DNA from 2 places in the Kinneretia sp. DJ1R-11 genome. Region 2 is predicted to be linked to the other one. Evidence: predicted binding sites of a transcription regulator. Region 2 holds the regulator's gene; the other holds the start of a gene.
The links. Region 2 encodes FNR, which switches genes on or off when oxygen is low (the NO sensors DNR and NnrR bind a similar motif). Its sites were predicted from a motif close to TTGATNNNNATCAA; they were not measured.

Region 1 (7,378 bases), 140 kb from region 2:
ACAAGGGCACCTGGTTCATGATGGCCGCGCCATCGACCAGCCAGCCGACCACGCCGATATCGGCCCAGGTCAGCGTCGGGTAGTTGAAGATGGAGCTGTACTTGGCCTTGCCACTGTGCAAGGCATCAAGCATCTGGTCACGGCTGGTGCCCAGGGTCTCGGCGGCCGAGTAGAGATAGAGGCCATGGCCGCCCTCGTCCTGCACCTTGGCCAGCAGAATGGCCTTGCGCTTGAGCGTGGGCGCCCGGCTGATCCAGTTGCCCTCGGGCAGCATGCCGACGATCTCGGAATGCGCATGCTGGCTGATCTGGCGCACCAAGGTCTTGCGGTAATGCTCGGGCATCCAGTCCTTGGCTTCGATGAAGTCACCCGCGTCGATGCGGGCTTCGAAGGCCGCCTCGCGGGCCGCGTCCTCGGCGCTCTTGACCTTGGCGGCCACATCCTGTGGGCCGACGCTCATGGCTTGGGTGTACATCTGGGCTTGCTCCTGAAAATGAGGCGGGGCTGTGCGGGCTGTGTGCGGCTCAGCGCGGCCGCTTGTCGATCACCCGGCGGGCCTTGCCCACCAAGGTGCGTTCAATGGAATCGGGGGCGCCAACATGGACCTTGGTAGACACGCCCACCAGGGTCTTGATGCGGTGCTGCAGGGACTTGGCCACCTGGGCGACCTGGCTGCCATCGGCGGCCGCGGCGGCCGGCTGCAGTTCGCAGCGCACTTCCACCTCGTCGAGTGCGCCCTCGCGAGAGACCACGATCTGGTACTGGCCCGAGAGCTGCGGCTCCTGCAGCACCAGTTCCTCGATCTGGGTCGGGAACATATTGACGCCGCGGATGATCAGCATGTCGTCACTGCGGCCGACGATCTTGCCCATGCGCCGCATGCTGCGCGAGGTGGGCGGTAGCAGCCGGGTCAGATCGCGGGTGCGGTAGCGAATGATGGGCAGGGCCTGCTTGCTCAGCGAGGTGAAGACCAGCTCACCCTCGGCACCATCGGGCAGCACGGCACCGGTCTCGGGGTCGATGATCTCGGGGTAGAAATGGTCTTCCCAGATCACCGGGCCGTCCTTGCTCTCGATGCACTCGCTGGCCACACCCGGGCCCATGACCTCGGAAAGGCCGTAGATGTCCACCGCATCGATGCCGGCCTTGCCCTCGATCTCGCGGCGCATGGCTTCGGTCCAGGGCTCGGCCCCGAAGATGCCGATGCGCAGCGACATCTCACGCGCATCCAGGCCCTGGCGTGCGAACTCCTCGATGATCACCTGCATATAGCTGGGCGTGACCATGATGATGTCGGGCCGGAAATCCTGGATCAGCTGCACCTGCTTTTCGGTCTGGCCGCCGGACATGGGGATGACCGTGCAGCCCAGCTTTTCGGCGCCGTAGTGCGCGCCCAGGCCGCCGGTGAAGAGCCCATAACCATAAGCCACATGGACCAGATCGCCCGCTCGGCCACCGGCGGCGTAGATGGAGCGCGCCACCAGACCGGCCCAAGTGTCGATGTCCTGCTGCGTGTAGCCCACCACGGTCGGCTTGCCCGTGGTGCCCGAGGAGGCATGGACCCGCGCCACCTGATGGCGCGGCACGGCGAACATGCCAAAGGGGTAGTTGTCGCGCAGGTCTTTCTTGGTGGTGAAGGGAAACTTGGCCAGGTCGGCCAGGCTCTTCAGATCAGACGGATGCACGCCGGCCGCGTCAAACGCCGCCTTGTAATGCGGCACCTGGTCGTAGGCATGTTGCAGGCTCCAGCGCAGGCGCGTCAGCTGCAGGGCTTGCAGCTCGTCCTGGCTGGCATTTTCGATCGCGTCCAGACCCAAACGCGATGCGGGGCCACTCTTGCTCTCACTCATGCCTCGCCCTCCGACGAATCCAGATTCGGGGCCAGCGGCAAGAGCACCACCGGCTTGCCCTTGATGCGGTAGCTCTTGCCGCGGAACACGGCCACCAGCTGGTCAGCCTGGTTTTTGACCGTGATGTCGTAGACGCCGGTGCGGCCGGCCAGCGAAACCTCGCGCGCCACCGCGGTCAGGCGGTCGCCGAGGCGGGCGGGTGCGACGATGTCGATGCTGAAGCCCGAGGCCACGGTCAGCTCGTTGTAGGAGTTGCAGGCGAAGGCAAAGGTCGAGTCGGCCAGGGTGGTGATCAGGCCGCCGTGGCAGATCTCAAAACCGTTGAGCATGTCTTCGCGCACAGTCATGGCCAGGGTGGCACCGCCGGGCGCAATTGCCAGCACCTCCATGCCCAAGCTCTGGCTGGCGCGGTCCTGGGCCCACATGCTGCGCTTCACGGCTTCAGCAATCTCTTGTGCATCCATGCTCATGGGCGGGCTCCGTCTTGATGCTGGCGCTTGATTGTTCAGCGGTCGCTGAACTTGGGCGCGCGCTTTTGCAAAAAGGCCGCGGCGCCTTCCAGATAGTCGGCCGAGAAGCCCAGCTGGCTTTGCGTCACCGCCTCCAGGCGCAGGGCGTCGTCAAAGTCCAGCAGGCCGGCTTCGTCAAACGCCATGCGGGTCTGGGCCATGGCGCGCACCGGCATCTGGCTGATCTTTTGCGCCAAGGCCTGGGCGCTGGCGGCCAGTTCTTCATCGGGCACGGCCTTGCAGATCAGGCCGATGGCCTGCGCCTCGGCGGCCGGCAGCTTCTCGCCCAACAAGGCGAGCTGCAAGGCTTTGGCGCGCCCCACCAGGCGCGGCAGCAACCAGCTGCCGCCGCAATCGGGCACAAGGCCGATCTTGGCAAAGGCCTGGATGAAACTGGCAGAGTTGCCGGCCAACACCAGGTCGCAGCCCAAGGCCAGATTGGCACCGGCGCCGGCCGCCACGCCATTGACGGCGGCGATCACGGGCACCGGCATGCTGCGCACGCGCTGGGCCAGGGGGATGTAAAAGCCGTCGAGCAAGGCGCCGATGTCCTTGGGCGATTCGCCGGGTTTGAGATCGGGGTTGACCATGGGGTCGCTGAGATCCTGGCCGGCACAGAAGGCACGGCCGGCGCCGGTGATCACCACGCAACGCACGCTGGCATCGCCCGCAGCCGCATCCAGCGCTTCGCGCAGCTCGGCCAGCAGGCCAGACGTGAAGGCATTGAGCGCCGCGGGGCGGTTCAGAGTCAGGGTGCGGACGGCACCGTTCTGCTGGCTCAGGAGTTGCGGTTCTTGCATGCGGCAGGCCTCGGGGCGGTTCGTTCGACGAAGGAAGGCAGCGAATCGATCAGCTCAAACACTCTTGACCGACCGGTCGGTAGATCGTAAGGTTGGTCTTGATTTGGCGCAAGACGGCGCTACTCAGCGTAAACCCTTGGAATGCAGTGAACCAGTGAATGGGTGAACAGGTGAATCAGCCACACTCGTCACCGCGCCTCACCCACTCACCCACTCACCCACTCACCCACTCACCCACTCACCCACCCACTCACCCACTCACCCATTCACCCATTCACCCACTCACCCATTCACCCATTCACCCATTCACCCATTCACCCATTCACCCGTTCACCATCCCATCCCCGCCCATGCCCACCTACTCCATCGACGGCGTCATCCCGGTCGTCCACCCCAGCGCCCATGTCCACCCCACGGCCGTGCTGATCGGTGATGTCCACATCGGCCCGGGCTGCTACATCGGCCCCTTGGCCAGCTTGCGTGGCGATTTCGGCCGCATCGAAATCCACGAAGGCGCCAATGTCCAGGACAACTGCGTGGTGCATGGCTTCCCGGATTCCCTGACCGTGGTCGAACGCAATGGCCATATCGGCCACGGCGCCGTGCTCCATGGCTGCATCGTGCGCCATGACGCCCTGGTCGGCATGAATGCGGTGGTCATGGACTCGGCCGAGGTCGGCGCCTACAGCATCGTTGCCGCCTGCGCCTTTGTCCGCGCCGGGCTCAAGCTGCCCGAGCGCTCGCTGATCGCCGGCCTGCCGGCCAAGGTCATGCGCGAACTCAGCGAAGACGAAATCAGCTGGAAGCGCGTCGGCACCGAGACCTATCAAGACTTGACCCTGCGCTGCCATGCCAGCTTGCAAGAAGTGGCGCCGCTGCCCCAGGAAGAGGCTGAGCGGCCGCGCCTGCAGGTCCGCGAGCACCGCCCCAAGAAAGAGGGCAAGACCGATCAACAGCCCTGAACCTGCCGCTGGTCGCCGACCCAAGAAACAAACAACCTGGACGGCTGTTGCCGGGTAGACTCGAAATTGACAAACATCAAGATAGATGGGGTCTGCACCGATGTCGTTGAGTCCACGATGTTTCTCAGGGAGAGAACCAGCATGCAGTACCCGACGCGATCGTCTCGTGGGCGCCACGCCGCTCACTCCATGCGCGCCGAAACCGCCGTCGGTCCATGGCCACGCCAAACATGAAGGCCGTGCCGGCTGAACACGCGGTACTCGACAGTCTGTTCGCCAGCGATCTGCCTGTTGGCTTGGCCGTGCTGGACCAGCAACTTCGCTACACCCGGGTGAACCGGGCCTTGGCCGAGTTCAATGGGGTGCCAGTCGAGAAGCTCTTGGGGCGCAGCGTCGCCGAAGTGCTACCGCAGGCCTTTGACAAGCTTGAACCTCTGCTGCGCGCGGTGCTGGACCATGGCCATGCGCTGGAGAAGTTCCGGGTTCAGGTCCTGGTGCCCAGCCATCCCGACACGCCGTCCGAATGGGAAGCCAGCTACCTGCCCATACGCGATGCTGAGCAAGTGGTGGTGGGCATATTGGTACAAGCCGTCAACATCACCAGCCATCGCAAGGCCGAGGCCATCCTGCGAGAAAGCGAGGAGCGCCTGCGCCGGGTACTCAACGGTTTGTTCGCATTCGTCGGCGTACTCAGCACCGAGGGCATCCTCCTGGAAGCCAACCGGGCGCCGCTGGAAGCCGCGGGCATCGGCATCGACGAGGTCCGCGGCAAGGCGTTCTGGGATACCTATTGGTGGTCGCACGACCTGGATCTGCAAGCTTGGTTGCGTGGCGCCATGATCGAGGCCGCCGAAGGCAAGGTGATACGAAGTGACGTCATCGTGCGCATGCGCAACGACAGCCGCATGACCATCGACTTCATGCTGGCTCCGCTGCGCGACGATGGAGAGCAAGTCACCCATGTGATCGCCTCGGGCATCGACATTTCCGACCGCGTGCACGGCGAGCGGGCTCTGCGGGCCAGCGAGGCCCGCTTCCGCAGTGCTTTCAACGCCGCCCCTGATGGCATGGCCCTGGTCAATGGCGAAGGCCGCATCCTGCTCGCCAACACCGCCATGGACCGGCTGTTTGCCTGTCCGCCCGGGAAGCTGGAAAACAGCGACATCAACGAGCTGGTGCCTTTGGCTTTACGCCCCGGTCACCCAGCACTGATCAGCCACTTCTTTGCCCATCTCCAGACCCGGCCCATGGCCAAACGCAGGCGGCTGCAGGCCTTGCGGCATGACGGCAGCAGCTTCAATGTCGAGGTGGGGCTGAACCCGATTCCAGGCAGCGATCCTCCCGAGGTGTTGGCCACCGTCATCGACATCGACGAACGCCTGGCTGCCCAGGCCCAAATTGAGCGTGCCCTGCAGGAGAAGACAGCCTTGCTCAGCGAAGTGCACCACCGGGTCAAAAACAATCTGCAAATTGTCTCCAGTCTCTTGCGCCTGCAGTCGCGCCACGTCGATGACTCAGTCAGGGCCGTGCTACGTGACAGCAAGAGCCGGATCCGCGCCATGGCACTGACCCACCAACTGCTCTACGAACGCAATGACTTCTCTGCACTTGAACTGGGCCCCTACCTCAAGCGACTGGCCACCTTGCTGCACGACAGCTACGCCAACCCCGCGCAAGCCCTGGAACTGAAGGTTCAGGCGGCCGATGAAGGCATGGCAATTGACTTGCAGGCAGCCATCCCCTGCGGGCTGATCGTCAACGAGCTGGTCACCAATGCCTTCAAGCATGCGTTCCCCAGTCGGAGCAGCGGGCGCATCGTGATCAGCGCAGAGCGAGCCGAAGACCACAGCCTGCAGATTGAGGTCAGCGATGACGGCATCGGCCTCCCCACCGATCCTGACTGGGAAAACAGCAAGACATTGGGTTTTCAACTGGTTCCCATGCTGACCGAGCAACTCGACGGCACGCTTCGTCTGATGGCAGGACCAGGGACCCATGTGAGAGTCAATTTCATGAATCCAAGGGATGCAAAGGAAACCACGACATGACGGACTCCCTGGCGGAGCCTGTGGCTCCACGGCTTGCGCGTATTCAGATCGTCGAGGACGAGCGCATCGTCGCCTTGGACCTCAAGCAGGACCTTGAATCCCTGGGCTATGAGGTCAGTGGCATGGCCGCGTCTGAAAGCCGTGCCGTCGAATTGGCCCGCGGCGACCGCCCGGATCTGGTGCTGATGGACATCAACCTTGGCCATGGCGGTGACGGCACGCGCGCTGCCCACACCGTCATCAGCCAGCTGAAGATTCCCGTCATCTATCTGACCGCCTACGCCGAACCGGCCACCCTGGAACGCGCCGGCCTGACCGCACCCTACGGCTACTTGCTCAAACCCTTCGAGCTGCGCGAACTGAACGCCACCATACGCATGGCCCTGGCACGGCGCTCGGCCGAGCAGCAGGCCGAACGGGCCGAGCAGCGCTACCGCCTGGCGCTCGATGCCGCGCAGCTCGGCGTGGTGGAGTTCCGGCCGGATTCAGACGACATCGAGCTGCACGGCCATATCAAACCCCTGTTCGCCAGCGAGCCGCGTGGCTTTGCGATTTCGCGCCAGGAATTTCTGGCCTGTATCGATGAGCGGGCGCGCCAGCAGATGTCATGCTTGCTGGCCCCCGGCGGATCCGTCCACTGCGTGACCCGCTGGCGCCCAGAGGAAGAGCCCCCCGTCTGGCTGGAAATCAAGGCCTGCCATTTTCCCGAGGAGGGCAAGATCATCGGCGTGTTCCGAGACATCAGCTTGCAGCGGGAAAGCGAGGCGCAGTTGCGCCGAGCTGCGGTCGTGTTCGAATCCGCCGCGGATGCCATTCTCATCCTCGACGAACAGTTGCGCGTGCGGGCCGTCAATCCGTCGTTCAGCCAGATGACGGGCTGGCTCTTGCATGAGATCGTCGGGCGCGATGTGCGCGGCTTTCTGCACGCGCAAAGAGTCGGCGATGCCGCCGGCTTTCACGCCCTGGGCAATCCCGCAGCGCCAATCAGCAGCAGCGCCGCCATCTGGCATGGCGAAACCATCTGCCGGCATCGCGATGGTCGCGTCTTTCCGGCCTGGCAGCATCTTGCGCCCGTGCTGGACACGCAAGGCCAGCTCAGCCACCAGGTGCTGACCTTCACCGACATCTCGGCCCTGCGCCGCGCCGAGACCCAGATCCAGCACCTGGCCTACCATGATGCCTTGACGGGACTGGGCAATCGCCATCATC
Region 2 (7,378 bases):
TTGAGAACGGCGGTGACCCTGCTGTCACTGCTGGTGTTCCTGGTGATCGTGGCTTGGGCTTATTCCAGCCGCAACAAGGCGCACTTTGATGATTTGGCCAGCATGGCCTTGCAAGACGAAGCCGATGGGAGGCCTCAATGAGTGATTTTTTCTCTGATGGTTGGTCCATGTTCGTGGCCGGCACGACGATCGCTGGTCTGGTGTTCTGCATCGTTCTGCTGCTGATCGCTGCCCGTCACCGCGTCATGGCCAGCGACAACAGCACCGGCCATGTCTGGGACGAAGACTTGCGTGAGATGAACAACCCGCTGCCGCGTTGGTGGGCCATCCTGTTCGTGCTGACCGTCGTGTTCGCCGGTATCTACCTCGCCGCCTATCCGGGCTTGGGCAGCAGCAAGGGTTCGCTGGGCTGGTCCAGTGCCGGTCAGTACCAGAAGGAGCAGGACGACGCACACAAGGCCATGAGCGCGCTCTATGCCAAGTTCACCGGCAAGCCGGTCGAACAGTTGGCCCAAGATCGTGATGCCATGGCCATCGGTGAGCGTCTGTTCGCCAACAACTGCGCCGGTTGCCACGGCTCGGACGCCAAGGGCAGCAAGGGTTTCCCCAACCTGACCGACAGCGACTGGCTCTATGGCGGCTCGCATGAGACTATCGTGCAAACCATCACCAATGGCCGCAACGGCGTCATGCCGCCCATGGCTGCCGCCGTTGGTACTGCCGAAGATGTGCGCAATCTGGCCAACTATGTGCTGAGCCTGTCAGGCAGCGCTCATAACTCGATCGCCGCGCAGAAGGGCAAGGAGAAGTTCATGGCCTGTGCTGCCTGCCACGGTGCCGATGGCAAGGGCAACCAGGCTCTGGGTGCACCCAATCTGACCGACAAAATCTGGTTGCACGGCTGGGGTGAGGATGCGGTGATGGCCATCATCAACAATGGCAAGAACAATATGATGCCGGCCCAATCCACGCGTCTGAGCCCGGAGCAGATCCAGGTCCTGGGTGCGTACGTCTGGAGTCTGTCCAGCAAGACGGCAGTCGCACCCTGACCATGACTGAAGCCCGGGCAGTCCCGCCGGCGCCGCGTGTCGGACCGGCTATCTCTCCCTCCGCATCTGCTGCGCAGGCTGCGGGTGAGGATGCGGTGGTGGAAATCGTCTCGCTCTATGCGGCGCAGAAGAAGATCTACCCACGTGCCGTGTCTGGCCTCTTCGCCAGCTGGCGTTGGGGCTTGGTCTGGTTCACGCAGATCTTGTTCTATGGTCTGCCCTGGCTGCTCTGGAACGACCGGCAGGCGGTGCTCTTCGAGCTCGCCAGCCGGCGTTTTTACATTTTTGGCCTGGTCCTGTACCCGCAGGATTTCATCTATCTGACCGGCCTGCTCTTGATCTCGGCTTATGCCTTGTTCCTGTTTACGGCCGTGGCCGGGCGGCTGTGGTGCGGCTATGCCTGCCCGCAGACGGTCTACACCGAGATCTTTCTCTGGATCGAACGTCAGTTTGAAGGCGACCGCCAGGCGCGCATGAAGCTTGATGCTTCGCCCTGGGGCGTCAACAAGCTCTGGCGCAAGGGCGGCAAGCAGGCGGTGTGGATCACCGTTGCCTTGTGGACCGGCTTCACCTTTGTCGGCTATTTCACCCCCATTCATGCGCTGTGGGCCGAAGCCTTCACCTTGAGCTTCGGTCCCTGGGAATGGTTCTGGGTCCTGTTCTACGCTTTCGCGACCTACGGCTTCGCTGGCTTCATGCGCGAACAGGTCTGCAAGTACATGTGCCCGTATGCGCGCTTCCAGAGCGCCATGTTCGACAAGGACACGCTGATCATCAGCTACGACGCCGAGCGCGGCGAGCCGCGCGGTTCGCGCAGCAAGAAATCCAGCGTGGACGAGGTCAAGGCGGCCGGACTGGGTTCCTGCATCGACTGCACCTTGTGTGTGCAGGTTTGCCCCACTGGCATCGACATTCGCCAAGGCCTGCAGTACGAATGCATCGGCTGCGCCGCCTGCATCGACGTCTGCGACGGCGTGATGGACAAGATGAACTACCCGCGTGGCCTGATCCGCTACGACACCCAAAACGGCCTGCAGCAGCATTTGAGCCCGGCTCAGAAGCTGCGCCGCATGTTCCGCCCACGGGTGGTGATCTACACCGTGGTGCTGTTTGTCTTGTGTACAGCCCTGCTGGCCAGCCTGCTGTTCCTGCGCAGCCCCGTCAAGCTCGATGTGGTGCGCGACCGCGGTGTGCTGGCACGCGTGGTGGAAGACGGTTATGTCGAGAACCTCTACCGTCTGCAGGTCATGAACGCGACCGAGCAGACCCATCGCTACCGTGTCACGGTCAGTGGTCTGGAGGGCATCAAGTTGGAGAAGGCGGTCGAGCTGAGCGTGGCGCCGGCCGAGGCGCGCTGGCTGACGCTGTCGGTGCGAGTGCCGCCCGAGACGGCGGCACGTGCCGCCCAAGACCACAAGGGCTCGCATGGCATCGAGTTCCAGTTGCGCAGCCAGGATGGCGGCCAAGCCGGAGCCACCGTGGTGCACGAAAAATCAACCTTTATCGTGCCACGCTGAGCGCCGGCTCGCACAAGCACAGTCAGGAGACATACCCATGAGCCAGAACCTGAATCTCGATGCCCAAGCCCCGCTGGACAAGCCGGCCGGCTGGTGGCGTACCCCCATGATGTGGTTGGTCGTTGGCGGGCCTGCGCTTGTCATCGTCGCCAGTTTCGTGACCTTGAGCCTGGCCATCAGCCACCCCGACCCGGTGCTGGAGGAGAAGTTGGTGGCCAACAAGGCCAGTGGCGCCAAGGCTTTGCTGCCAGCCCGGGAAGCACGCAATCACGCCGCCACCGGCGGACAGTGAAATGGACGGCGCTGAACGCTCCGCCTCGGTCGTCCCCAAGCTCAGCAGCCGTTGGGCCATGGCCGTGGCCTGGCCGGCCTTCTTCATGGCCGGCGTGTTGGAGGCTTTGGTGTTTGCCGTCATTGATCCCAGCGACCTGAGTTGGTTCGGTGCGGAACGCCTGGACTGGTCGCGCCAGGCGGTCTACACCGTCAGCTTCATGATCTTCTGGCTGGTGATCAGCCTCTCGGCCAGCGTCAGCGTCATGCTGGCGACCCTGCCTGATCTGCCGGACGACGCACATCCTCGCGGCTGGCCGCGTTGAACGCCCCGTCAGTTCCAGGCGCCGTGGGGCGCACGATGAAAAAAGGCCTTCGGAAATCCGAAGGCCTTTTGCTTGGGTGTGTCAGTTTCAGCAGTTGCTGTTGTTGACCAGCTTCTGTAGCCCGGCTTGATCGAGGATGCGCAAATGGCGCTGTTTCACTTCGAGCAGGCCTTCCTCTTGGAACTTGGAGAAGGTGCGGCTGACCGTCTCCAGCTTCAGGCCGAGATAACTGCCAATTTCCTCGCGCGTCATGCGCAGCACCAAGGCCGCGGCTGAGAAGCCGCGGGCTTGCAGGCGCTGTGTCAGGTTGAGCAAGAAGGCCGCCAGGCGCTCTTCCGCGCGCATGCTGCCCAGCAGCAGCATCACGCCGTGGTCGCGCACGATCTCGCGGCTCATGATTTTGTGGAATTGGCGCTGAAGGTCGGTGAACTCACGCGACAGCTCTTCAAGTTGCTCGAAGGGGATCACACAGACTTGAGAGTCTTCGAGTGCGACAGCGTCGCAGCTGTGGCGGTCGGTGCTGATGCCGTCCAGGCCCAGCAACTCGCCGGCCATCTGGAAGCCGGTGACCTGATCGCGTCCGTCTTCCGAGGACACGCAGGTCTTGAAGAAGCCGGTGCGCACGGCGTAGAGCGACTGGAATTCATCGCCGCTTCGGAACAAGGTGTCGCCGCGCGCCACAGTGCGGCGTGTGGCGACCAATTGGTCGAGCTGATCCAGGTCGCCCGAGGACAGGCCGACCGGCAGGCACAGCTCGCGCAAATTGCAGCTGGAGCAGGCGACTTTCAGGGGCTCGAACTTGATCGGGACGGTGGCGTTCATCGTGTGCTTTTTCAGGGGTTCAGCCCGCTCGGTTGAGCCGGCTTGCGCTTGTGAGACTTCCAGATTCTTGACGGACATGAGCATGATGCACCTCAAAACTTGGTGCATTGTTGTGCCGTTAAAGCGCGTCGAGCTTGATCCTTGTCAAGTCGCGCAGCCAAAGCCTTGGCAAAGTGCTGGACATGGTACAGAACATTCAAGGCCGCGCGCGCCCGGCCTCCGAGACGATCAATCCTGGCGCAGCCTGCATCAGTGAAGAGTTGCTGCGTCGCTTCGATGTGTCCGGCCCGCGCTACACCTCGTATCCGACGGCCGATCGCTTTGTCGAGGCCTTCACGCTGGAGCAATACCAGCAGGCCCTGGCGCAGCGATCGGGCGGGTCGCAGGTCGGCGGCAACACGCCGCTGTCGCTGTACATCCACATTCCGTTTTGCGAGTCTGTCTGTTACTACTGCGCTTGCAACAAGGTGATTACCAAGCACCATGACCGTGCCACCGAGTACCTGCGGGCCCTGGTCACGGAAATGGATCTGACTCTGGAGCATCTCGGTCGTGGCGCCGCGGTCTCGCAGCTGCATCTGGGGGGCGGTTCACCGACCTTTCTCAGCGATGCCGAGCTGAGTCAGCTGATTGTGGCCTTGCTGGAGCGATTCCGCCTGGCGCCCGGTGCCGAGGTGTCCATCGAGGTCGACCCGCGCACCGTGACGAATGAGCGTCTGGCCCATTTGCGTCAGCTCGGCTTCAACCGCCTGAGCTTTGGCGTGCAGGATTTCGACCCCGAGGTTCAGAAGGCGGTACACCGCCAGCAGAGCTATGAAAGTGTGGCCACGCTGATGACGGCTGCGCGCACGCTGGGTTTCGAATCCACCAATGTGGATCTGATCTACGGCCTGCCGCTGCAGACGCCCGAGTCTTTTGCTCGCACCATTGCTCAGGTCGGCGCGCTCAAGCCCGACCGCATTGCGCTGTACGGCTATGCCCACCTGCCGCAGCGCTTCAAGCCGCAGCGGCGCATCAACGAGGCTGAGCTGCCGGTGGCGGGTGACAAGGTCACCATGCTGGCCGCGGCCATCAGCGGCTTCGAGCAGCATGGCTACAGCTATATCGGCATGGACCACTTTGCACTGGCCACGGATTCCCTGGCCGTCGCAAAGCGCCAGGGGCGGCTACACCGCAATTTCCAGGGCTACAGCACCCAGCCCGATTGCGATCTGATTGCGCTTGGTGTGTCCGCCATCGGCCGGGTAGGTGCCAGTTACAGCCAGAACGCCAAGACCCTGGACGAGTACTACGATTCACTTCGGCAGGGGCAGTTGCCGATTCAACGCGGCTTGGCCTTGACGCGCGACGATATTGTCCGTCGCGCGGTGATCATGGCCTTGATGTGTCAGGGTCGGCTGGAGTTTGAGTCGATCGAGTTGGCCCATCTGGTGGATTTCGATCGTTATTTCCAGCCTGAGCTGGAGCGCATGCGCGGTCTGGCAGAGCAGGGCCTCGTGACGCTGGAGCCCGGGGCCATTCAGGTGACCGCCATGGGCTGGTATTTCGTGCGCGCTGTTGCTATGGTGTTTGACCGATACCTGCAAGCCGACCGCAGCCGTGAGCGCTTCTCCCGCATCATCTGACTCCCATGCTTGACGCCAGCCTGGCCGCATCTGCCGCTCTGATGGGCCTGGCGGGCACGCCGCATTGCTTGGCCATGTGCGGCGCCACTTGCGCTGCGGCCGGCGGTCGTTCGCCTCTGTCATTTCAAATCGGCCGCTTGCTGGGCTATGTGCTCGCAGGTGCCGTGGCCGCGGCCAGCATGCAGTTGCTGGATCAGATGGGACAGGCCACGGCCTTGTTGCGGCCGCTCTGGGTGCTGGTCCATGTGGCTGCTTTTCTCTTGGGCCTGTCCCTGCTGTGGCGTGGCCGCCAGCCGGCCTGGCTGGAGCGGGTGGGGCAGGATATGGGTCGCCAGGTCGAAATCCCTGTCGCCGGTCTGCGTCGTGGGAGCCAGGTTTTGGCAGCGCCGGCCCGGGCGGGCTTGGCCGGCCTGGCCTGGGTGGCCTGGCCATGTGGCTTGCTGCAATCGGCGCTCTTGTTGGCGGCCCTGGCCTCTGGGCCGGCTCAGGGCGGGGCGGTCATGGCCAGTTTCGCGCTGACCTCGGGTGCGGGCTTGGCCCTGGGGCCCTGGCTGCTGAGCCGGATGAACCGCACGCCGCTTGGTGTTGACGGTCTGCGGCTTTCGGTGCGTCTGGGCGGCTTCGGCCTGGCGGCCGCGTCGGGCTGGGCCCTGGGCCATGGGCTCTGGGCGCAGATTGCTGCGGCATGCAGCGTGCCGGCCTGAACCGGCTGGCCTGAAGCAAGCGCCGAAATGCCAAGACTTATATAAGACTTGAGTCCGCAGCCGGCGCCGCTGACTTAGAATCGGCGCCCTAATCGTTCCAACCCTTGGGCCTGATTGCTGGGCCGATCTGGATAGCACATGACCGCTTCGCACCCCACCATCATCTACACCTTGACCGACGAGGCTCCGCTGTTAGCGACCGCGTCCTTCTTGCCCATCGTGCGCGCCTTCACGGCGCCGGCAGGCGTGAACGTCGAGACCAGCGATATCTCCGTGGCGGGCCGTATCCTGGGCCAGTTTCCGGAGTTCCTGAGCGAGGCACAGCGTGTACCTGACCATCTGGCCGCGCTGGGCAAGTTGACCCTGAAGCCCGAAGCCAACATCATCAAGCTGCCCAATATCAGCGCGTCGGTGGCGCAGCTGAAGGCCGCCATCAAGGAACTGCAGGGCAAGGGTTATGCGATTCCGGACTACCCGGAAAGCCCCAAGACCGATGAAGAGAAAGACATCCGCGCTCGCTACGGCAAGTGCACCGGCAGTGCCGTGAACCCGGTGCTACGTGAGGGCAACTCGGACCGTCGCGCGCCCAAGGCCGTCAAGGAATACGCCCGCAAGAACCCGCACAGCATGGCCGACTGGAGCCAGGCCTCGCGTTCGCATGTCTCGCACATGCACAACGGCGACTTCTATCATGGCGAGAAGTCCATGACCCTGGACCGCGCCCGCAATGTCAAGATGGAGCTGATCACCAAGAGCGGCAAGACCATCGTCTTGAAGCCCAAGGTGGCGCTGCTGGACCGCGAAGTGGTCGACAGCATGTTCATGAGCAAGAAGGAACTGCTGGCCTTCTACGAGCGCGAGATCGAAGACGCGCACAAGACCGGCGTGATGTTCTCGCTGCACGTCAAGGCGACGATGATGAAGGTTTCGCACCCCATCGTTTTCGGCCACTGCGTGCGCATCTTCTATCGTGAAGCGTTCGAGAAGCACGGCAAGCTGTTCGATGAGTTGGGCATCAATGTCAACAACGGCATGGTGGACCTGTACAGCAAGATCACCTCTCTG

Region 1: a site for FNR is predicted at 3,258-3,271, ahead of LNV23_RS09560 (phenylacetic acid degradation protein PaaY). Genes of this name have one in related genera too.

Annotation. Positions count from the first base shown of each region.
Region 1 is NZ_JAJIRR010000004.1:160,249-167,626, forward strand. Features, by position in the region: gene paaA (1,2-phenylacetyl-CoA epoxidase subunit PaaA) at 1-475, opposite strand, end outside; gene paaK (phenylacetate--CoA ligase PaaK) at 525-1,850, opposite strand; gene paaI (hydroxyphenylacetyl-CoA thioesterase PaaI) at 1,847-2,320, opposite strand; gene LNV23_RS09555 (enoyl-CoA hydratase-related protein) at 2,356-3,159, opposite strand; gene LNV23_RS09560 (phenylacetic acid degradation protein PaaY) at 3,510-4,121, shown strand; gene LNV23_RS09565 (PAS domain S-box protein) at 4,337-6,169, shown strand; gene LNV23_RS09570 (two-component system response regulator) at 6,166-7,378, shown strand, end outside.
Region 2 is NZ_JAJIRR010000004.1:18,588-25,965, reverse strand. Features, by position in the region: gene LNV23_RS08930 (cbb3-type cytochrome oxidase subunit 3) at 1-141, shown strand, start outside; gene ccoP (cytochrome-c oxidase, cbb3-type subunit III) at 138-1,049, shown strand; gene ccoG (cytochrome c oxidase accessory protein CcoG) at 1,052-2,566, shown strand; gene LNV23_RS08915 (hypothetical protein) at 2,604-2,858, shown strand; gene LNV23_RS08910 (hypothetical protein) at 2,860-3,162, shown strand; gene fnr (fumarate/nitrate reduction transcriptional regulator Fnr) at 3,250-3,984, opposite strand; gene hemN (oxygen-independent coproporphyrinogen III oxidase) at 4,167-5,609, shown strand; gene LNV23_RS08895 (sulfite exporter TauE/SafE family protein) at 5,615-6,313, shown strand; gene LNV23_RS08890 (NADP-dependent isocitrate dehydrogenase) at 6,452-7,378, shown strand, end outside.